DNA from 4 places in the Shewanella halotolerans genome. Region 1 is predicted to be linked to each of the others. Evidence: predicted binding sites of a transcription regulator. Region 1 holds the regulator's gene; each other region holds the start of a gene.

What was found. The regulator sigma-54, encoded in region 1, starts transcription at its own class of promoters, with help from an activator protein. The targets are predictions, from matches to a motif close to GTTGGCACGNNNNTNGNNT.
Region 2: the regulator sigma-54 is predicted to act here: its motif matches at 2,071-2,089, upstream of K0H81_RS00145 (TorF family putative porin).
Region 3: the regulator sigma-54 is predicted to act here: its motif matches at 3,540-3,558, upstream of K0H81_RS13200 (flagellar hook-length control protein FliK).
Region 4: the regulator sigma-54 is predicted to act here: its motif matches at 1,613-1,631, upstream of K0H81_RS00255 (formate dehydrogenase accessory sulfurtransferase FdhD).

What each region holds. Positions count from the first base shown of each region.
Region 1 is NZ_CP080417.1:3,985,955-3,991,187, forward strand. Features, by position in the region: gene lptB (LPS export ABC transporter ATP-binding protein) at 1-626, shown strand, start outside; gene K0H81_RS17235 (RNA polymerase factor sigma-54) at 761-2,248, shown strand; gene hpf (ribosome hibernation promoting factor) at 2,279-2,566, shown strand; gene ptsN (PTS IIA-like nitrogen regulatory protein PtsN) at 2,569-3,012, shown strand; gene rapZ (RNase adapter RapZ) at 3,009-3,857, shown strand; gene K0H81_RS17255 (HPr family phosphocarrier protein) at 3,850-4,125, shown strand; gene mgtE (magnesium transporter) at 4,226-5,233, shown strand, end outside.
Region 2 is NZ_CP080417.1:29,238-34,470, reverse strand. Features, by position in the region: gene K0H81_RS00155 (efflux RND transporter permease subunit) at 1-765, opposite strand, end outside; gene K0H81_RS00150 (efflux RND transporter periplasmic adaptor subunit) at 775-1,935, opposite strand; gene K0H81_RS00145 (TorF family putative porin) at 2,360-3,115, shown strand; gene K0H81_RS00140 (DNA-3-methyladenine glycosylase I) at 3,416-4,105, opposite strand; gene K0H81_RS00135 (LysR family transcriptional regulator) at 4,335-5,233, shown strand, end outside.
Region 3 is NZ_CP080417.1:3,038,980-3,044,212, forward strand. Features, by position in the region: gene fliN (flagellar motor switch protein FliN) at 1-18, opposite strand, end outside; gene fliM (flagellar motor switch protein FliM) at 44-1,069, opposite strand; gene fliL (flagellar basal body-associated protein FliL) at 1,112-1,633, opposite strand; gene K0H81_RS13200 (flagellar hook-length control protein FliK) at 1,732-3,429, opposite strand; gene fliJ (flagellar export protein FliJ) at 3,818-4,264, opposite strand; gene fliI (flagellar protein export ATPase FliI) at 4,294-5,233, opposite strand, start outside.
Region 4 is NZ_CP080417.1:61,150-66,382, reverse strand. Features, by position in the region: gene K0H81_RS00270 (4Fe-4S binding protein) at 1-123, opposite strand, end outside; gene K0H81_RS00265 (DUF3306 domain-containing protein) at 311-901, opposite strand; gene K0H81_RS00260 (DUF3305 domain-containing protein) at 901-1,371, opposite strand; gene K0H81_RS00255 (formate dehydrogenase accessory sulfurtransferase FdhD) at 1,667-2,512, shown strand; gene K0H81_RS00250 (substrate-binding domain-containing protein) at 2,536-3,441, shown strand; gene K0H81_RS00245 (DUF294 nucleotidyltransferase-like domain-containing protein) at 3,537-5,233, shown strand, end outside.

The sequences.
Region 1 (5,233 bases):
TGTTGGGGCCAAACGGCGCCGGCAAGACCACTACCTTTTACATGGTCGTCGGCCTGGTACAGAGCGACAAGGGCCGCATCTTTATCGACGATGACGACCTGACGCTAGACCCCATGCACCTACGCGCCCGCAAAGGCATAGGCTACCTGCCTCAGGAAGCCAGTATCTTCCGTAAGCTCTCGGTGCGGGACAACATCATGGCCGTACTCCAGACCCGCAGCGATCTTAATAACGATGGCCGCGAAGAGGAGCTGGAACACCTGCTGGAAGAGTTCCACATCACCCATATCCGTGACAGCCACGGCATGGCACTCTCGGGCGGTGAACGTCGCCGGGTGGAGATCGCCAGGGCGCTTGCCGCCAACCCTAAGTTTATTCTTCTCGACGAGCCGTTCGCCGGGGTCGATCCCATCTCGGTCATCGACATCAAGAAGATCATCGAGCAGCTCAAGAATCGCGGCCTGGGGGTGTTGATCACCGACCACAACGTGCGCGAAACATTAGACGTCTGTGAGAAAGCCTATATCGTCAGCCATGGTAATCTGATCGCCGAGGGCACACCCGCCGAAATCTTAGACAACCAGCAAGTACGAGCAGTGTACTTAGGTGAACAATTCAAGCTATAGTTAATCTTATAATGGGGCCACAGAGGAAAAACCACGCGTTAATTGTGGCCTTAGGAACTATCCGATATATTTGTCCGGCACATATAGCCAGAGCTTTCTCATTTTATAATTAGAAACAAGGGAATAGCAGTACGATGAAAGCGTCACTTCAGCTCAAAATGGGTCAGCATCTCACCATGACGCCCCAGCTACAGCAGGCCATACGTCTGTTGCAGTTGTCGTCATTAGAGTTGCAGCAGGAGATCCAGCAGGCATTAGAATCCAACCCGTTACTGGAGTTGGATGAAGAGCAGGAGAGCGCCAGCATCGAGCTGCAAGACGATAGCGTCAGCGACAGCTTCGACAACAAGTACGACGACAAGATAGAGCTGGATTCGAGCCAGGATAACTCAGGGGTCGAGACCTCAGATGCCCTGACTCAAGATTCCATGCCAGACGAGTTGCCGGTAGATACCACCTGGGATGAGGTCTACACCGCCTCACCAAACTCAAGCTCGGGCGCCATGCGCGACGACGACATGCCTTTTCAGGGCGAGACCAGCGAAGGTCTGTATGAACACCTGGAATGGCAGAAGAACCTGACCCCTTTTTCCGATAACGACCTGGCCATCGCTACCGCCATCATCGACGCTATCGACGAGCGCGGTTACCTCACCCAGACCTGTGAAGATATTCTCGAGGCCATGGGCGACCCTGAGATCGAACTCGACGAGGTCGAGGCGGTGCTCAAACGGGTACAACACTTCGACCCTATTGGCGTGGCGGCCCGCGACCTCAGCGAATGTCTGACGATCCAGCTGGCCCAATACAGTGACGACACGCCGCACATCGCTAACGCCCGCATGCTGATCAAGGAACACCTGGATCTCATCGCCGGACGCGACTTCCGCCTGCTGATGCGCAAGACCAAGCTCAAGGAAGATGAGCTGAGGGATGCCATCGCCCTGATCCAGACCCTGAATCCCCGTCCAGGGCTCGCCATCACCGCCAGCCGCGACGAGTACGTGATCCCAGATGTGACCGTCACCAAGAAGAAGGGACGCTGGGTAGTCGAGCTTAACCCAGACAGCATGCCCAAGATCAACGTCAACCAGCAGTACGCCGCCATGGCCCGCAGCACTAAGAGTCAGGCGGACGGCCAGTTTATTCGCGGCCACCTGCAGGAAGCCAAATGGTTCCTCAAGAGCCTGGAGAGTCGCAACGAGACCCTGCTCAAGGTGACCAACTGTATCGTCGACTTCCAACAAGGCTTCTTCGAATTTGGCGAAGAGGCGATGAAGCCCATGGTACTGAACGACATCGCCGAGGCGGTGGAGATGCATGAATCCACCATCTCACGTGTGACCACGCAAAAATATATGCATACCCCGAGAGGGATCTTCGAGCTTAAATATTTCTTCTCCAGTCACGTCGGTACCGACGATGGCGGAGAGTGCTCTTCAACAGCAATACGTGCCTTCATCAAGAAGCTGGTTGCTGCGGAAAACCAGAAAAAGCCATTGAGCGACAGCAAGATGGCTCAACTCTTGGCCGAACAGGGTATTAAGGTGGCTAGACGCACCATTGCCAAGTATCGCGAGGCAATGCTTATACCGCCCTCGAATCAGCGCAAGAGCTTATAAAACAAACCTGGAAACTGGAGGACTATCTTTATGCAAATAAACCTGACTGGGCACCATATCGAGATCACCCAATCTCTACGAAGCTACATCGAAGAGAAATTCACAAAGCTTGAACGTCATTTCGATCAGATCAATAATGTGCACGTTGTATTAAATGTCGAAAAGTTGCAACAGAAGGTTGAGGCAAAGTTACATCTCCGTGGCGGAGAAGTGTTCGCAACATCCGAACATGCGGACATGTATGCCGCGATAGACTCCCTGATTGACAAACTCGATCGTCAGGTCATTAAACACAAAGAGAAGCTTACTAAACATTAACGATGGAACTGAGTACCATCCTGCGGCCGGAGTGCACCACCTGCGCCACTCCGGGCAGTAAGAAAAAGGTACTGGAGCTTATCAGCGACTTAGCCGCTGTCCAGTACCCCACCCTCTCCTCTCAAGAAATATTTGAAAGCCTTCTGGCTCGAGAGAAAATGGGCAGCACAGGTATAGGCAATGGTATCGCGATTCCTCACGGGCGGCTGACTAACATAGATCAACCCGTGGCCGTACTGGTGAAATGTGCTGAACCAATCGCATTCGATGCCATTGACAATCAGCCCGTCGATATCCTTTTTGCGTTATTGGTGCCCGCAGATCAATGCGAGCAACATCTTAGCACCCTGGCCGCTATGGCCGAGAAACTCAATGATAAGGCGATCATGAAGCAGCTAAGAAAGACCCAAGACGAATCCGAACTCTATCAGGTGATCACCCAATGAAATTGGTTTTGGTATCCGGACGCTCAGGATCGGGAAAATCCGTCGCACTCAGGGTCCTAGAAGATCTAGGCTACTACTGTGTCGACAATCTGCCCTTGCAGATGATGGAGTCCCTGCTTGAGCAGCTCAAGGGGCGCAGCGAGCTCGTGGCCATCAGCGTCGATGTGCGCAACATGCCAAGCGAAGAGATCCAGCTGGAAAAGCAGCTGGCCAAGCTCCCTAAAGATACCGAAATCTTAAGTTTCTTCCTGAACTCCAGCGACAATGTGCTGCTCAAGCGCTATAGCGAGACCCGCAGGCTACATCCGCTGTCGCGCTCTAAGGTCTCCCTCAAGGAGGCTATTCAGCTCGAGGGCAAGCTGCTCGATCCCATAGCCAAACTCGTGGATCACTACATAGACACCTCTAACCTCAACATCTATGAGTTGAGCGACAAGGTGCGCGAGATCCTGCTGGGCACGGTCGACAAGGAGCTAGTGATCAACTTCGAGTCTTTCGGCTTTAAATATGGCATGCCGACCGAAGCCGACTTCATGTTCGACGTGCGCTTCCTGCCTAATCCCCACTGGGAACCTGAGCTAAGGCCTCTAACCGGCCTGGATGAGCCTGTGCAGCAGTTTCTGAGTCAGCAACCCCTGGTCAACAAGTTCATCTGGCAGATCGAAAACCTGCTGGAGACCTGGTTACCACACCTGGAGCGCAACAACCGCAGCTACCTCACCATCGCCATCGGCTGCACCGGCGGCCAACACAGATCTGTCTATGTGACCGACCAGCTCGCCAAGCTGTTCAACAAGGGCAAGCATAAGGTTCAGGCGCGCCACCGAGAGCTAAAGCATGACTAAGTTGGCTCGCGAGCTGACCATCTGCAACAAGTTGGGCCTGCACGCCAGAGCGGCGACCAAACTGGCTGTGCTCGCCGCCAAGTTCGACGCCGAGGTCACCTTGATCCAGGGCGATAAACAGGCCTCTGCCGCCAGCGTACTCGGCCTCTTGATGCTCGAAACCGGCATGGGTAAAACCATCACCATCACCAGCGAAGGCAAAGATGCCCAGGCGGCCTTAGATGCCATCAGCGCTCTTATTGACGCCAAATTCGATGAGGCCGTATAATCGGCTCGCTTTGCGGTGCCCGCTTAATTTCGTCCTATACTTATCATAGACTTACAAGCCTACCACCCAAGCCGTTCAATCAACTGCCAAAGGAGGAGCTATGCCGATCGAAGTGTTAGATAGTGAAACCACAGATCAACGCATTAATCAGCTAACTCAAGCCTTAGGCAGCGGCATGTTTGTCCATGTGCGCAGCATGCTGCACGACATGGCCGCCTCTGATATCGCCTTCATCCTGGAATCTTCACCACCGCGAACCCGTCAGGTGCTCTGGCAGCTGATCGATCAGCAGCACACGGGGGAGATCCTCGACGAGCTAGGCGAAGAGCTCAAAGATACCCTGATCACCCAGATGAGTCCCGAGCGCGTCGCCAAGGCGGCCGAAGGAATGGACACTGACGATCTGGCCTACATACTGCGTAGCCTGCCCGACAGCGTCTTCAATCAGGTGTTGCAGTCGATGACGGCGCAAGACAGGGCCAGGGTAGAGCAAGCCCTCTCCTACCCTGAAGACACCGCCGGCAGTATCATGAACACGGACACCGTAACCGTACGCCCCGATGTCACCATAGATGTGATCTTGCGTTACCTGAGGATCCGCGGCGAGCTGCCCGATGCCACCGATACCCTCTATGTGGTGGATAAGCGCGACAGCCTGCTTGGCGGTGTGCGCATTACCGATCTGCTCACCTGCGACCCCAACGCCTCGGTGCGGGAGATCATGAACGACGATCTCGAAGGGATCCCCGTGGGCATGGATGACGGCGAAGTCGCCCAGCTGTTCGAGCGTCACGACTGGGTCTCAGCCCCCGTGGTCGAAGAGGAGAGCAACCGTCTGCTGGGGCGTATCACCATCGATGATATTGTCGACGTGATCCGTGAAGACGCCGAACACTCCATGATGGGGATGGCGGGGATGGACGATGACACAGATACCTTCGGCCCTGTGGTCAAGAGTACCCTGAGGCGCTCCCTCTGGCTGACCATCAATCTGTTTGCGGCCCTGCTGGCCGCCTCGGTCAGCAACATGTTCGAGAACACCCTGGAGCAGTTTGCCACCATCGCCATCTTGATGACCATAGTGCCCAGTATGGGCGGCGTCGCCGGC
Region 2 (5,233 bases), 700 kb from region 1:
CGGATCGGACTTGATGATGATCTTTCTAAACTCTTCGGCGGTCTGTAGACGACTCTGAGCCGTTACCGTGGCGTTGAGTTCCTGACCCGCAATAGAGGGCGCGCCGCCCAACTGACCCGCAGACACCTGAGCATTCTGCTCACGAATCGAGGCCATGATATCCAGGCTGGTGAGGTTGTATTGGGTCAGCTTGAGCGGGTCTAGCCATATACGCATGGCGTACTGGGCACCGAACAGCTGGATCTCACCCACACCGGGTACACGGCTCATAGGGTCTAAGATGTTAGAGCCCACATAGTCGGAGATATCATTCTTCTCCAACGAGCCATCCTGGGACACGAAGCCCAATACCATCAAGAAACCCGAGCTGGATTTGTTGACCTTAACCCCTTGCGCCTGCACCTCTTGCGGTAGCAGAGGCATCGCCAGCTGCAACTTGTTCTGCACCTGAACCTGGGCGATATCGGGATCGGCTTCGGCATTGAACGTCAGGGTGATCTGCGCGTTACCAAAGCTGTCACTGGTAGACGAGATGTAACGCAGATGGTCGATACCCGTCATGCGCTGCTCGATCACCTGGGTCACAGTGTCTTCCATGGTCTTGGCAGACGCACCCGGATAGATGGCGTTAATCACCACGGTCGGCGGCGCAATACTCGGGTACTGCGACACGGGAAGCTTCATGATAGAGAGCACCCCGGCCAACATAACAATAATTGCAATCACCCAGGCAAAGATAGGGCGATCGATGAAAAAACGAGCCATAACTTTACCTTACTTCTGTGGTTGCTTGTCTGATTGCATCTCGCTGAGTGGTTTACCCACTACAGGGGCGCCCGGACGTATCTTCTGTAATCCCTCGACAATCAGCTGATCGCCAGCCTTCAAGCCGCTGGTGATGCGCCACTGATGATCGATCACCTCGGCGGTCGTCACGACTCTTGGCTCAACCTTGCTCTCGGCGCCAATCACCATGGCAACGGCCTGACCCTTGGTATTACGGGTAACCGCCTTCTGCGGTACCAGAATCGCCTTAGGATCTGTACCCGCGTTCAATACGGCGCGCACATACATGCCAGGAAGCAATACGCCATCCGGGTTAGGGAATTCGGCCCTTAGGGTTACCGAGCCAGTGTTTTCATCGACACTCACCTCGGCGAACCTGAGAGACCCCATGTGCTCATATTCCGTACCATCTTCCAGGATCAGACGTACATCGGCATTGTCAGCCGCCTGCAGTTGTCCCTGCTTAAGCTTGGCCTTGAGACGTAGCAGCTGAGCACTGGATTGGGCGATATCGACGTTGATAGGATCCAGCTGTTGAATCGTCGCCAGTGCGGCGCTCTGATTCGCTGTCACCAGGGCACCGGCAGTCACGGAAGATTTACCGATACGGCCCGAGATAGGCGCCTTCACCTGAGTGTATTCCAGGTTAATCTTAGCCGTATTAATCGCCGCCTTAGCCACAGTCACGTTAGCCAGCGCCTCTTTGTAGAGGGCATCAGCCTCGTCGAAATCTTGTTGGCTGATAGCATCAGTCTTGATCAAGGCCTTATATCTGGCCGCCTTGGCCTTGGCAGACACCAGGCTGGCATTGGCACGGGCCAGATCGGCTTCGGCACTGACCAGCGCCGCCTTATAGGTCGATGAATCGATCTGATAGAGAGATTGGCCTTCGGTTACCTCACCACCCTCGACGAAGCCGCGCTCGGTGATGATACCCGACACCTGAGGACGCACCTCGGCCTCAAGATATGCCTTGCTGCGACCCGGTAGCTCAACCTGAATAGCCTGGGGCTGCTCGACAACCTGAACCACCCCAACCTCCATGCTTCTTGGGGCTGCTGCCGAATGACCTTGGTTCTCGTCCTGGCCACAACCTGTTATCCATAACGCCACACTAACTAACGAGGCAATTTTTACTATTTGCCGCATGAGAACTCCTAATCAAAGCCGCAACAAAAAACACCCATGCACGGGTAAGGCGCTATGGGGTATCTTGAGGAAGCAAAATTAAAAAAAGATTTAGAAACTATTTATCTCACACCTAGCCGAGGTCAACAAGAAGATGTGGGCAGAGATATTGTAAGTTAATGCAAATTTTTATTTTTAATCATGTTTTCTTGTTAAAAAACAGTTAAAAATTGCGTGTTTTCACCCTGTTTTAGCGTTTTTTGTGTCTAAAATGTGATCCCTGTCATCCAGGCATGATGAAAACTAACACCATATGAAACATGGGGTTAATTCAGACCTATTCATAATTGTTCACATCTTTATTTGATCAGTTCATCTGTGCCGACAAGGCCATTCACATCTTGCGCCTATAGTCGCCTCATCAGCCAAACAACAGCTAGATGAGATGAAGATGATGAAGACCTTAACCCAGTTAAAATGCTCGATACTCCTTGGCAGCCTGTTAGCCACAAGTGGCGTCATGGCCGAAGCGCAAGACACCCAAGTCTTAGGCGGCAATATCACAGGCAAGCTGACCTTTGCCTCAGACTATGTCTTTCGTGGTGAATCAGAAACCATGGATGGCGATGTCCCTGTCGTGCAAGGCACACTGGGATGGGGAAACGATCAGGGTTGGTACGGCGGTGTGTATGCCTCCAACATCAAGTTTGCCGATCCAAATCTCGAAATCGTCACCGCACCCTACATAGGTAAGGCGGGCACCTTCGGCGATTCAGGTATCACCTATGATGTCATGCTCTTCTCCTACCTCTACCCGGGCGCCTCATACTCTAACTACACAGAGTTATGGCTCAAGGTGGGTAAGCAGTTCGGCCGCACCAAGCTGCAACTGGAAGTGACCCCGACGGTCGATGACTGGTTCGGTGTCGATGGCTGGCAAGGCGTGAACTACGCCATCCATCCAAGCTACCAGTTCGACAATGGCATTAACCTGTCTGCCAGCGTCGGCTATCAAGATCTAGACGGTAACGGCGCCGAAGGCTGGGGCCACTGGAACCTGGGTGTCAGCAAAACCTTTGCCGGCCTGAGTTTCGATCTCAGATACCACGGCAGCACAGTGGATGAGAGCCACAAGGTTTACGGTACACAAACCAAGATTTTTGATGACCGAGTCGTTATCGGCGTCAGCAAGAGTTTCTAAGCACAGCAGTTTCCAATCTCTGCACGTCTTTGCCAGCCCTCGGGCTGGCTTTTTTGCACATGGATGTGCTTATCCCCGGTGCTCAGGGATGAGCATAGAGGGGCTTTGTATAGGGCCAAAAATGTTCCTGACATTTTTTGGCATTTGCCCCATCCATGGGGGTCAGTGGACAAAGAGGGGCTTTGTATATGGCCAAAGATATCCCCGGTGTCCATGGCCTCTGATGTTCCTGACATTTTTTGGCATTCCCCCATCCATGGGGGTCAGAATACTTATCCCCGATGTTTAGACGAAGCTAGGTTATATCCGGTTATCACCCACGCCACAGGCGAGGATACGGCTGATCTCCGCCAGAGAGCGGCCCGACTGCCCCTGCCATTCATTGAATACCTCCTGCACCTGGGTCAGGCCACGTTTAGAGGTAAAACCGGCATCGATCAGTTTGTGAGCCTGAAGATATCCCTTGATATCTTCGGTCAGCAGAAAGGTATCTTTGCCTATGGTGCGCAGAAAATAGGGGCCGGTATTGCCACCCAGTCGGCAGCCCAGGCGTTTCAGCTCGGCCCAGAGTCCCACGATATTATCGCTGGGCCACCGAGCAATAAACTTGGCAAAACTGCCGTGAGCGAGCTTAATATCATGCACCATCATGGCGTTATCATATATCGCCATGGTCTTCTTCAGGTGGCGGATCAACTCGGGGTCGCTAGCACGCTGCTGGATCTGCTCAGGCGATAGCATCAAGATCTTGTGGGGCTCGAAGTTGAAGAAGGCCGCCTCGTAGGCCGGCCACTTGTTGTCGACGATGCGCCATACAAATCCCGATTGAAACACCTTCTTACTCAGCTCTGACAGCAGCTCGGCATCCGTATACTCGGCAATCTGATCCTGAGATAACACCTCAGGCAGGCGGGCGGCCAAACCGGCTTCGCCGCCTTTGCGCTCACAGGCGCGCTGGTAAATACTGTCGAACGATTCTAATCGCGCCATAATATAAGCAGCTCCTTAAATGCTTGTTGAATACAGATTACGTGACATGCTTCCATGTCGATCACCCACCAAACGACTCGAGACGACCCCGGCTAACTTTGACATATTGGTTACCATGAACAATAAATAACCCATATATGGGTTTATTTTTACAACATTAATAAACAATAACCAGAGATGATTGCAATTGGCTTGCACCTAGACCGGTGAGAGGCCGTTGAGGTTAATTATGGACGCATCACAACTCTATCGTATGTTGGTCTTTGCCAGTGTGGTCGAGCAGGGCTCCTTGACCCGCGCCGCCGAGTCGCTAAACATTAGCCGCTCCATGGTGAGTCAACACCTAAAGAAACTGGAGCACAGATGCCAGTCGCGTCTTTTAAACAGGACCACCCGTAGCCTGTCGCTCACCCAGGAGGGTCAGTCCTTTTACCGCTACTGCGCCGAGCTGCTCAAACTCGCCAAGCAGGCGGAAACCTCGCTGCAGCCAGCAGATGCGGAGCTGCAAGGCAGCATCACCCTCGCCGTCCCCCAGGCGCTATGCGATGGAGTGATAGCCCCCATCATCAAGGCGTTTCACCAGCATTATCCCAAGGTGCATCTCTCCCTACTGATTCAGGACAGACAGCTGGACCTCACCGAGCATCAGATAGATGTAGCGATTCAGATAGGCGCCGCCAGTCAGCCCAGTGTCAACGAGACCAGGCTGGGCCGCTTCGATGAGTATCTGGTAGCGAGCCCAGACTATGTTGCGCACCATGGCGCACCTGTGCATCCGGACAATCTCAGCCATCATCATTGGATTGGCCTGGCGGGCGACAGGCTCCCCAGGCATTGGCAGTTTGAAAACAGCGAAGGTGAGCGTGTCCGCCTGCAGCTTAGCCCTTTTATCAACTGCAACAGCCTACAGGGAACCCTGAGCCTGGTGATGCAGGGGCTGGGCGTTGCCTTACTGCCTTCTCCCTTGATAAGCCAGCACCTTGCCAATGGTCAGCTGGTACAGCTACTGCCAGACTATCATCTGGGACGAGGTGCCCTCTACCTGGTACATCCCTATCTTGAGGTGATCCCGCCAAGAGTCAGGGCACTCATCGAACTGCTGACCGAGCGACTCACACCGACGGCATA
Region 3 (5,233 bases), 950 kb from region 1:
TGTATCTTCTGTGCTCATTGATTTCTACCTTAAACGCATTCCATTAAATATTGTTGAGATCCCGAGACTTACTCTTCTTAGTCACAAGTTGTAGCTCAGTCTTTACCGTCTCGGGCCTTGGGATCTTCTCCCGGATATTCAGGGCCAAATTCTCACGCGAACGCCCCAGCTTACAGCGATATGTGGGCAGGTCCTCGACCCGCAGCACGATATATTCGGGCATCTCCACCGGAATAATGTCGCCGGCCTTAAAGCCCATCACATCCTTCAGCGAGATCTCCTTCTCGACTATGGTGGCATCCAGGCCCACCTCGACGTCCATGATCTCATCCTTCAGGGCCTGAGACCAACGCATGTCGGTATCTTGGGTATCGCTCTGTACCCCGGCATCAAGCAGTTCACGAATCGGCTCGATCATCGAATATGGCATGGTGATATGGAAATCACCGCCGCCACCGTCCACCTCGATGTGGAAAGAGCTCACCACCACCACCTCGGTCGGGCTGACGATATTGGCCATCGCCGGGTTCACCTCGGAGTCGAGATAATCGAACTCGACATCCATCACAGGCGCCCAGGCTTCCTTATAATCTTCGAAGATGATCTTCAAAAGCAGCTGCACGATACGCCGCTCGGTGGGAGTAAATTCCCGCCCTTCGATCTTGGCGTGAAAACGACCGTCGCCGCCGAAGAAGTTATCCACCAGGATAAACACCAGGCGGGCCTCCATGGTGATCAGCGCAGTCCCCTTCAAGGGACTGAAACGCACCATATTCAGGCTGGTCGGTACAAACAGGGTGTGGACATATTCGCCAAATTTGAGCATCTGCACGCCGTTGATCGACACCTCGGCCGCGCGGCGCATCATGTTAAACATGCTGATCCTCAGATGGCGGGCAAAACGCTCGTTGACGATCTCCAGGGTCGGCATACGACCACGGACTATACGATCTTGTGATGAAAAGTCATAGGCGCGCGCATCGAGCGCGTCACTCACCTCTTCCTCTTCGACGTCGTCGACACCATGAAGTAGCGCATCAATTTCGTCTTGGCTTAATAGATCACTCACAATATCGTCCTATCATACTTGTTAGCTTATAAGTCACCGGCATTACTGCATCACGAAGCCGGTAAACAGCACCTTTTCAACCACTTTACGTCCGGTCACAGGTTGCAGGGTATTTTGCACATTCAGCAGGGCCAACTGGCGCAGCTCATCCTTACCGGCAAGGGAGCTGAGCTTCTGCACATCGGCGCTACTAAAGGTGGTCAGCAGCGCATCCTCGATAAGCGGAATATGCTTCTTGATCAAGACGTCATCGTCAGAGCCACGCACCATGAGCTGCACCTTGATCTCCACCAGACGGGAGCGATTCTGCCCAGGCAGGTTAAACAGGAAGGGTCTCGGCATCCCCACATAGAAGGCTTCACGGCTGTTTGCCGGCTCGCTCTGCTCGGTTTGCTCCCCTTCGGCCATGGTCTCATCACTCGGCTCATCGCCCGACAGCAACAACCAGGCACCCACGCCCAGCAAGACCACCAAGAGTGCACCAATGGCCGCAAAGATAATGAGCTTCTTCTTGCTCTTAGGCTCTACATTCTCTTCAAGTTCTAACGATTCTTCTTCCGCCATCTCTTATCCCTATCACACTCGGCTCACACTCAGCATCGTCATGATTTTTAGCGCATATCAAACGATTGGGCAATCATACCAACCTATAGGTTACCTGCTTACGCGTAATAATCTATACCCGAACGATAACTTGTTGCGTTATTCGACACTAACAGGCTCTCTTCTGCCGAAATTTCATCCATCTCAGACAGACCATGGCCCACTCCCTCGCCTTGCTCGCCGTTACCGCCCTGCTCTTTACCGCCTTGGGAGACGTTGCTGTCGGTCAGCTGCATCCCCTGCTCGGCCAGTAGCTCCCGCAGACGTGGAATGGCTTGCTCGACCAGATCCCGCGTCTGAGTCTGGGTCACATGAAATTGCACCTGGGTCTGGTCACCCTGCACCTGAACCCGAACCATCATGTGGCCAAGCTCGGGTGGATCCAATCGAATCTCCGCCTGCTGTACGCCTTGGCTCACCATGGCCACCAGCTGCTGACGCATCACGGGCGAGAACTTATGGATCATCTCCTGCATCTGCGTCACAGGTTCGCCCTGTGGCTTGATAGAGACTTGATATTGCGGCAGGGCCTCATTTCTTGCACCTTGCAAGCCCTGCAGCGATAAGCCGTTAAGCTTGCTATCTGCCGCAGCATCTGGCATTTCGCCAGCCTTTGGCGACATGGTCACCGCTAGGCTAGCCCCCTTCAGCAGCTCCTGCGCAGCTTTGCCGTCGCGGCCCTCCGCGGCCGAGGTCATCTTCAACTCGCCATTTTGTGCCTGCTCGGCGGCAAGCTTGCCGTCTGCTAGCTTAGGCTCACTAAACTTTGCTTCACCAACCTTGGCTTCACCCAATATGACTTTCGCGCCCTTCTCATTAACGGCACCATTCTCGCCGCTCGCGTTATTGGCCGAGGTTAGGCCTGCTTGACTAATCTCAATCTGATTTAGCCCAAGCTGATTTAGTCCCGCCTGACTGGTCCCGCCTGCGCCTTGTGAAGGCTCAGTTTGAGTTGCAGCAAGGTTAATCTGCGACTGACTCGCCATGGCCGAGAGATATTGCTTGGCGTCATTAATAAGTGCCGCCAGCTTGGCAGCATCACTCTCTAGCGCCTTGGCTTGACCAGGCTCACCATTTCCAGACTTATTCTTACCCGCTATGCCATGTATAAGCCCTTCTAGCATCTGCGGCGGTAAGGCCGTCAGCTCATCCTTGGACAAACCGGTTTGCGCCATCACCTCACTTAAAGCATCTTCGGGAAGCTGAGCCAATATCGCCTCGCTCCCTAAGCCATTTGGATTGATGACGGGTAAGATATGATCATCTCCGGCCCCGGGTTTAAGCAGCTCTCCTATGTCCTCTAGGGCCGCTTTTTCACTATCGACCTTATCTTTAGCCCCTTTTACAAAGGTAAGAAACAACTCGCTGTCGGCAGATGATTCACCATCAGCGTCACCCGGCGGCAAAATGACGCCGTCGGCGGCAATTTCCGCCTCATCCCCCAGCTTGTTCGCCAGATGGATCTGCGCCAGCACGTTGGAGACATCGTCACTCTCTTTATCCTGCGCGGGCGCCTTCTCCTGCTTAGCATCGGTCTTAGCAGTGTTATCGCCTTGAGCCGTGTTTTCGACCTGGGACTGCGAGCGCGGTTTCGCCTCTGAGTTCACCTCACCCTGACCGCTCGCCTTAGCCAAAGCCTCTGAAAACACTTTGTTTTCTGACTTTGACTCTGCGGTCGACTTCGCATCTGATGCACTGGGCAACACCCCGCCTTTCTCTTTGCCGGGCTCGACATTGGATAGGAGTATTTGGGTCATCTGTGGCATGCTTCCTCCAACACTCATCTTGGGCACGACAAAGTCACGTGCCACCCGAGCGTCAATTATTCGCTAAGCTTTGGACTCATTGGCCCTTACTAATCAATATCAAGCAATAAAAATGCCAAGTTAATCATACCAATCCTAGTAAATAACTGATCATGCTAGCTTGTTAAAATGCCCGATAACGACGTTATTATTTTTGATTGTAGAATAACTAGTTATCGAAAAATCATGCATTATTTCGAACGTTTTTCCTACGCTACTTCTGATCACTTACTTACCGTAATTGGTATTACAATTTGACTTGAAAAAAGTGGCGAGACGGAAGAATGGTTTTGAGGAAATTAAAGAGATGCCAGCCTCTACTCATGTACCTATTAGGGGATTAACGGGTGGACTGACGGAAAAACTGCTGAGAGGCAAACTCGTCGATCATCTTCTGTTCCTGTTTGGCCTCAAACTTTTGTTTTGCTTCGGCCTTGTGTGCGAGTAACAGCTCGACCGCCTTACGCTTTTGTTGCTTACCCTGCCAATACTGCTGAGCCTTCTGACGCTGCTTATCCGTCTCCGACACGGCAAAGACCTGCTTCTCGATCGCTTCGTCGATCTGACGGATAAACTGATGAAACTGATGGTAGCTGCTGGCGGCAATCACTTGCCCCTGTTGCGCCTCCATCTGTTTCATGTAATCGAGACGATACTGCTGCAGGGCATCGAGCTGCTGGCGGCACTTGTTGAGCGTCAGCTGCACGCCTCTTAGCTGAGTCGCCGCGGCCTCCTCGGCGTCGAGGGCTAACTTGAGTACTGTCTCTAAGGGATCATGCTTTGCCATGGCCGTTACGCTCTCCGATAAAATTCAGGCTAGACCTGACACTGGGCGCTCAATTGCCCCAGCATCAAGGCGCTGGAATCGAAGCTGATGGCTTCCTTCATGGTCTGGCGCAAGAAGGCATTCATGGCTGGCTGCAGCCTTATGGCGTTATCGATACGAGGGTCACTCCCCTGAGTATAGGCACCGATAGAGATAAGGTCGCGGTTCTGTTGGTAAAGAGAATACATCTGCTTCACCCGGCGTGTCGCCTCCAGATGAGCATCACTGATCACCATAGGTGCCACACGACTGATAGAGGCCTCGACATCGATGGCCGGGTAATGACCCGAATCGGCTAATGCCCGCGATAAGACGATATGACCATCGAGGATCGCCCGCGCCGCATCCGCGATCGGATCCTGCAGGTCATCCCCCTCGGTCAGCACGGTATAGAAGGCGGTAATTGAGCCCTGGCCAGCGCCGCCGTTGCCAGCGCGCTCCACCAGTTTAGGCAGCTTGGCAAACACAGAGGGCGGATAGCCCTTGGTGGCCGGCGGCTCACCGACGGCCAGGGCGATCTCACGCTGGGCCTGGGCGTAACGGGTCAGGCTATCCATCAGCAGCAATACGTTATAACCCAGATCGCGAAAATACTCGGCGATACGGGTCGAGGTCTCACAGGCTCGAAGACGCATCAGCGGCGAGGTATCGGCGGGCGCCGCCACCACCACGCTGCGGGCACGTCCCTCGGCGCCCAGGATCTCCTCGATAAACTCTTTCACTTCGCGGCCACGCTCACCGACCAGACCAACCACGATCACATCGGCCGTGGTGCCCCGGGTCATCATGCCCAGCAGCACACTCTTACCCACACCCGAACCGGCAAACAGGCCCATACGTTGTCCCTTACCTACAGTCAACATGGCGTTGATGGCGCGCACCCCCACATCCAAAGGTTCACTGATGGCGCGGCGCGCCAAGGGATTTAAC
Region 4 (5,233 bases), 740 kb from region 1:
ATTGCCCTCTGTGGTGTAACTCACTGTGGGTGGGATCAGGTTTTGCAGAATTTGTGTCTGTCCCAACACTTGCTGGCGCACCTGTTTCAGGTGGGCCAAATTGTCGCTCGTCTCTAAATGCATGCTCACATTGCGTTCCTAAGCAGTATTTGGCTGCTGTATCAGCCGGGTGGCTGTTGTGCTCTGACGGCATGCGCTTGTTGCGCCAGCTTCACCCTAAGTTCAACGATTATCTAACTCGTTGTTAATTGTCGTTAATACAGCAATTCACGTACCAAATTTATGGATTTAAAAGCACTCTAAACTTACCTTAAACAACAGGAGGCTTGGTTGAGGCCTGTATTTCTGGTTCATTTTGGGACACCTCGTCGGATGCCCTGTCCAAATTGTCCTCGACCTGAGGCGCAGCATTTTCCTGCTGTGCCAGCTGGATTTCCGCCGTCTCGGCAGCCGCCTCGACCTTCTCTTCATCCTTGATCAGATGCCTGAAGACCTTCTTGGCTAGCTCGGCCGAGACCTCGGCGGTCAACTTGGGCTGGTCTGTGTAGTCCAGGGCATATTCCAGCAGGCCATCGATCTCGTGATAGTGTGGCTGCTTCCACAGGGCCCTCAGGGCCGCCGTCTTGGCATCAGGATCGACGTTGTCGGCCATGAAACTGGCGAAGCTGCCGCCCACCTCTATCTTCTCGGGATCCGGTAGGTCCTCGGCAGTCAGTATCTTCTTCTCTTCGGGAGCGACTTGGTCGCTAGCTTCGACACCATCCGCGCCTTCGGCCTCAACCGATGGCTCGACCGGCGTTTCCTGGGCCTGTTCAGCCAGACGCGCCGCCTCTTCCTCGGCCTGCACCTGTTGGCGACGCTGAGTCCAGCGTGCAAAGAGTCCGCTTGGCTTCTCACTCATCAGGACACTAGCCCCCTATCCGGATTGGTACTCGGCCCCTCGTTCTTACGGCGATTGACATGCTTACGCCTATGGGCGCATATCTCCACCTCGCCGTGACGGGTGATGAAGGCCTCTATCCAGCAGGCGATCGCCTTGGGCATGGGGAAGTTCAGCACTGGGGTGTCGCCCTCGAGGCAACCGGCTGCGACATTTTGGTCGGCCGAGATATAGGCGGGCACCCAGGTGCCATCTTCCAGCTCGTCGCACACCACGTAGAGCATGGCGTTATCCATATCCAGGTTGATGCGATAGCTGCCGCGCTCATCTTTGTAGAGTTCAAGCATCACTATGTGGGCCCCGGCTGGTGCGGGCTGGGTGGCGGGAACTATCTGATCTAATTCCCAACTTTCAGCGGTCCAGCGCCCCATCTGTTTCTCCACCTTTTTCAGTGAAACATACATGGGCCATTGACTTTCGGTATGTTGCATTGCGTCTCCGTTTTGCCTAGCAGGCCGGCGTATTGCTGATTCGCCGGGCATTGGGTTAGCGATAGACCTATACGAAGCAATTTACATGCCATCGCTAGAAGGGGAATAGTTTGAACTGGATCATCAAATCCCTAACAAGCGTAGGACAATTTGTCCTAAAAGCCATTTTGGCCGGGACAGAAAAGGGCGACATCACACAAAGTCGGCGCCTGGATCACGCATTTACACTCGAAATCCTTGCGTGGGAACGATACTTGCTATGCTCAATGCGCCCCAATGCAACAAGACGAGAGCAATGACAAGTTTCAAACACCCCACACTGGTCAAGACCCAAGCCGATGCCCCACTCACCATGGCGGTGAAAGCCATCAACGAGCAGGGCGAAGTGGTCGACAAATATATCGCCTGCGAGCGCCCCCTCACTCTCTACCTGAACTGGCGACCCATAGTGACCCTGATGACACTGGGTGCCCGTCCCGAGGCACTGGCACTAGGCTATTTGAAGAACCAGGGCTTCATCAGCGACGTCCATCAGCTCGAGTCTGTGATTGTGGATTGGGAGGTCAACTCGGCGGCGGTGATCACCAAGGAGTCGACGGCGCACCTGGAGGAGAAACTGGCGGAGAAGACGGTCACCACAGGCTGCGGCCAGGGCACTGTCTATGGCGGCTTCATGGATGGTGTCGAGGATATCCGCCTGCCCACGCCTCAGCTGAAACAGAGCATGCTCTACAGCCTGCTCAATAACATCAGCGCCTACAACGAGACCTATAAGAATGCCGGTGCCGTGCATGGCTGTGGCCTATGCGAGGGCGATCAGATCATCGGCTTCGTCGAAGATGTCGGCCGTCACAACGCGGTCGACACCCTCGCCGGCGAGATGTGGCTCAAGCAGCAGGGCGGTGGCAACAAGCTGTTTTACACCACGGGGCGACTCACCTCAGAGATGGTGATCAAGGTGGCCAAGATGGGTATCCCCGTCCTGCTTTCGCGCAGCGGTGCCACCCAGATGGGGCTGGAACTGGCCCAGAAGCTGGGGATCACCATGATCGCCCGCGCCAAGGGGCGCCACTTCCTCATCTATCATGGTGCGGAAAATATCGAATTTGATGCCACACCGCCGAAACGTAATCTAGGTTAACGGCGAAGGTTAAAGGATTATCAATGACTGAACCCAGCGAACTCGTCTACATGAGCGCCAAACAGGTCGCCGAATATCTCGACCTGAATGAGAAGAAGGTCTACTCCATGGCCAATGACCGCATATTGCCCGCCACCAAGGTGACGGGTAAGTGGCTGTTTCCCAAGATTTTGATCGACCGTTGGGTCATGGACTCCTGCCATAGCGGCATGCTGTCGGATCGCATGCACATCACCGGCAGCGACGACCCCCTGCTCTCCATGTTGGTGGCCCGTCTCATGTCTAAGATAGGCAAGAGCGATCTTATCAGCTATAGCTCCACCGGCTCCCGCATGGGGCTGGATCTCCTGTCGCGCGGCTACGCCGACGTCTGTACCCTGCACTGGGGCAATGTGGAGGAGCGCAACATACGTCACCCCGCCCTGCTCAAGGGCTACCCCAACCACCAGCAGTGGGTGATGGTGCACGGCTACACCCGCCAGCAGGGGCTGATGATGCGCAGCGAGATGCACCACAGATGCCAGGAAGAGGAGAAAGTGATCAGCCTGCCCTGGCGTTGGGTCGGCCGCCAGGCCGGTGCAGGTAGTCAGCAACACCTGGAACACTGGCTGATCAAGCAAGGTGCCAGCATAGAGCAGCTCAATCCGCAGATCACCGCCTATAGCGAGCGCGAGCTTGCAGGCTTCATCGCCCGTAACGAGGCCGATATCGGCTTCGGCTGTCAGTCGGTGGCGCTGGAGAGTGGCCTGAGCTTCGTGCCTCTGGTCACCGAATCCTTCGACTTCGTGATGCCCCAGGGGATCTACTTCCGTCGTCAGCTCCAGGCCCTGTTTGAGATGCTCGGCAGCACCCAGACCCGTCAGCTGGCGGCTCAGCTGGGCGGTTATGATCTCAGCCAGTGCGGCCAGATGTTGTGGACGGCTCACTAGACCCGGGGATCTTTTTGGGCAGTGGCCCACACATCGCTTTGTCTTTGAGTTAGTATGTTAGCCATCGCAGGAGAAAATCAGCCACAGGCAGATCTATGGAAGCAGAGTTAAACGAGATCCAAAACTTCTTAAGCCAATATCCCCCGTTTAACGCCCTGCCCGACGAGGTGGTCGACATGGTGAGCCACCATGTGGAGATCGCCTACTACCGCCAAGACACCCCCATCATCCACTTTGGCGATCAGATCCATGACCTCTACATGGTGCGCAGCGGCGTGGTAGAGGTCTACCGCCGCAAGGGCGAACTCTATAACCGCCTCGATAGCGGCGATCTCTTCGGCCAAATGGGCCTGCTTACCAACAACAAGGTGCGCTTCCCGGTCAAGGCGATCGAGGACACCCTGGTCTATTGCATCCCAGAGGCAATCTTCCAGCAGCTGTACGATGAGTACGACACCTTTGCCGACTTCGTCGAAGTAGAAGACAGCGCCCGGCTGCGCCAGACTGTCTCTAACTCCAGCGAACAGAACGATCTGACCACCTCTAAGGTGAAGACACTACTCACCCGGGATGCCCCGCTGATCCATAAAGGCGAAAGCATACAACAGGCCGCCATCATGATGGCTCAGGAGAATGTCTCCGCCCTCCTGGTGATCGACCCGGACGTCCTGGAAGAGGATGATGCCGATACCAGTCCCCTGCTTGGCATCATCACAGACAGGGATCTCTGCACCCGGGTCTTGGCCGAGGGAATAGATCCAGGCACCGAGCTGGCCAGCGTGGTGAGCACAGAAGTGATCACCTTAGACCATAACGCCTATGTCTATGAGGCCATGCTCACCATGCTGCGCTACAACGTGCATCATCTACCGGTGTGCAAGGGACGCAAACCCATAGGCATCATCGAAGCCACGGATATCGTCAGATACGAGTCGCAAAACTCCCTGCTACTGGTCAGCAGCATCTTCCAGCAACAGAGTCTGGAGGAGCTGGCCACCCTCGCCACCCAGGTCAAAGACAGCTTCGTGCGACTGGTGAACGAAGACGCCAACTCCCACATGGTGGGCAGCGCCATGTCGGTGATCGGCCGCAGCTTCAAACAGCGGATACTCGAGCTGGCCGAAGAGAAACTCGGTCCACCGCCCATCCCCTACTGCTTCCTGGCGCTGGGCTCCATGGGCCGCGACGAGCAGCTGATCGTGACAGACCAGGACAACGCCATCATACTCGACGACGACTTCGACAAGGCGAAGCACGACGACTACTTCAGCCAGCTGGCCAACTTCGTTTGCGATGGACTGGATAGCTGCGGCTATAGTTACTGCACCGGGGATATCATGGCCACCAACCCCATGTGGCGCATGACACGCAAAGAATGGGAGGCCTGTTTCGCCGACTGGATCGACGATCCAAACCCTAAGGCGCTACTCAACGCCTCCATCTTCTTCGATCTCGACGGCGTCTATGGCCGCCTCAAGTGGGCCGAGCAGCTCAACGGCTTCATCGTGCGCCGGGCACGCAAGAACAATCGCTTCCTGGCCTGCCTCGCCCGCAACGCCTTGAATCGCACCCCGCCACTGGGTTTCTTCAAAGACTTCGTGATGGAAAAAGATGGCCGCCACAACAACTCCATCAACCTCAAACGCCGGGGCACGGCGCCGCTGGCGGATCTCATCCGGGTACATGCCCTGGCGGTGGGCTCCCGTGCACGCAACTCTTTCGAGCGCCTGGATGACATCATAGACGCCAACATACTGCCCAAGGGGCGCGGCGAGGATCTACGGGACGCCAT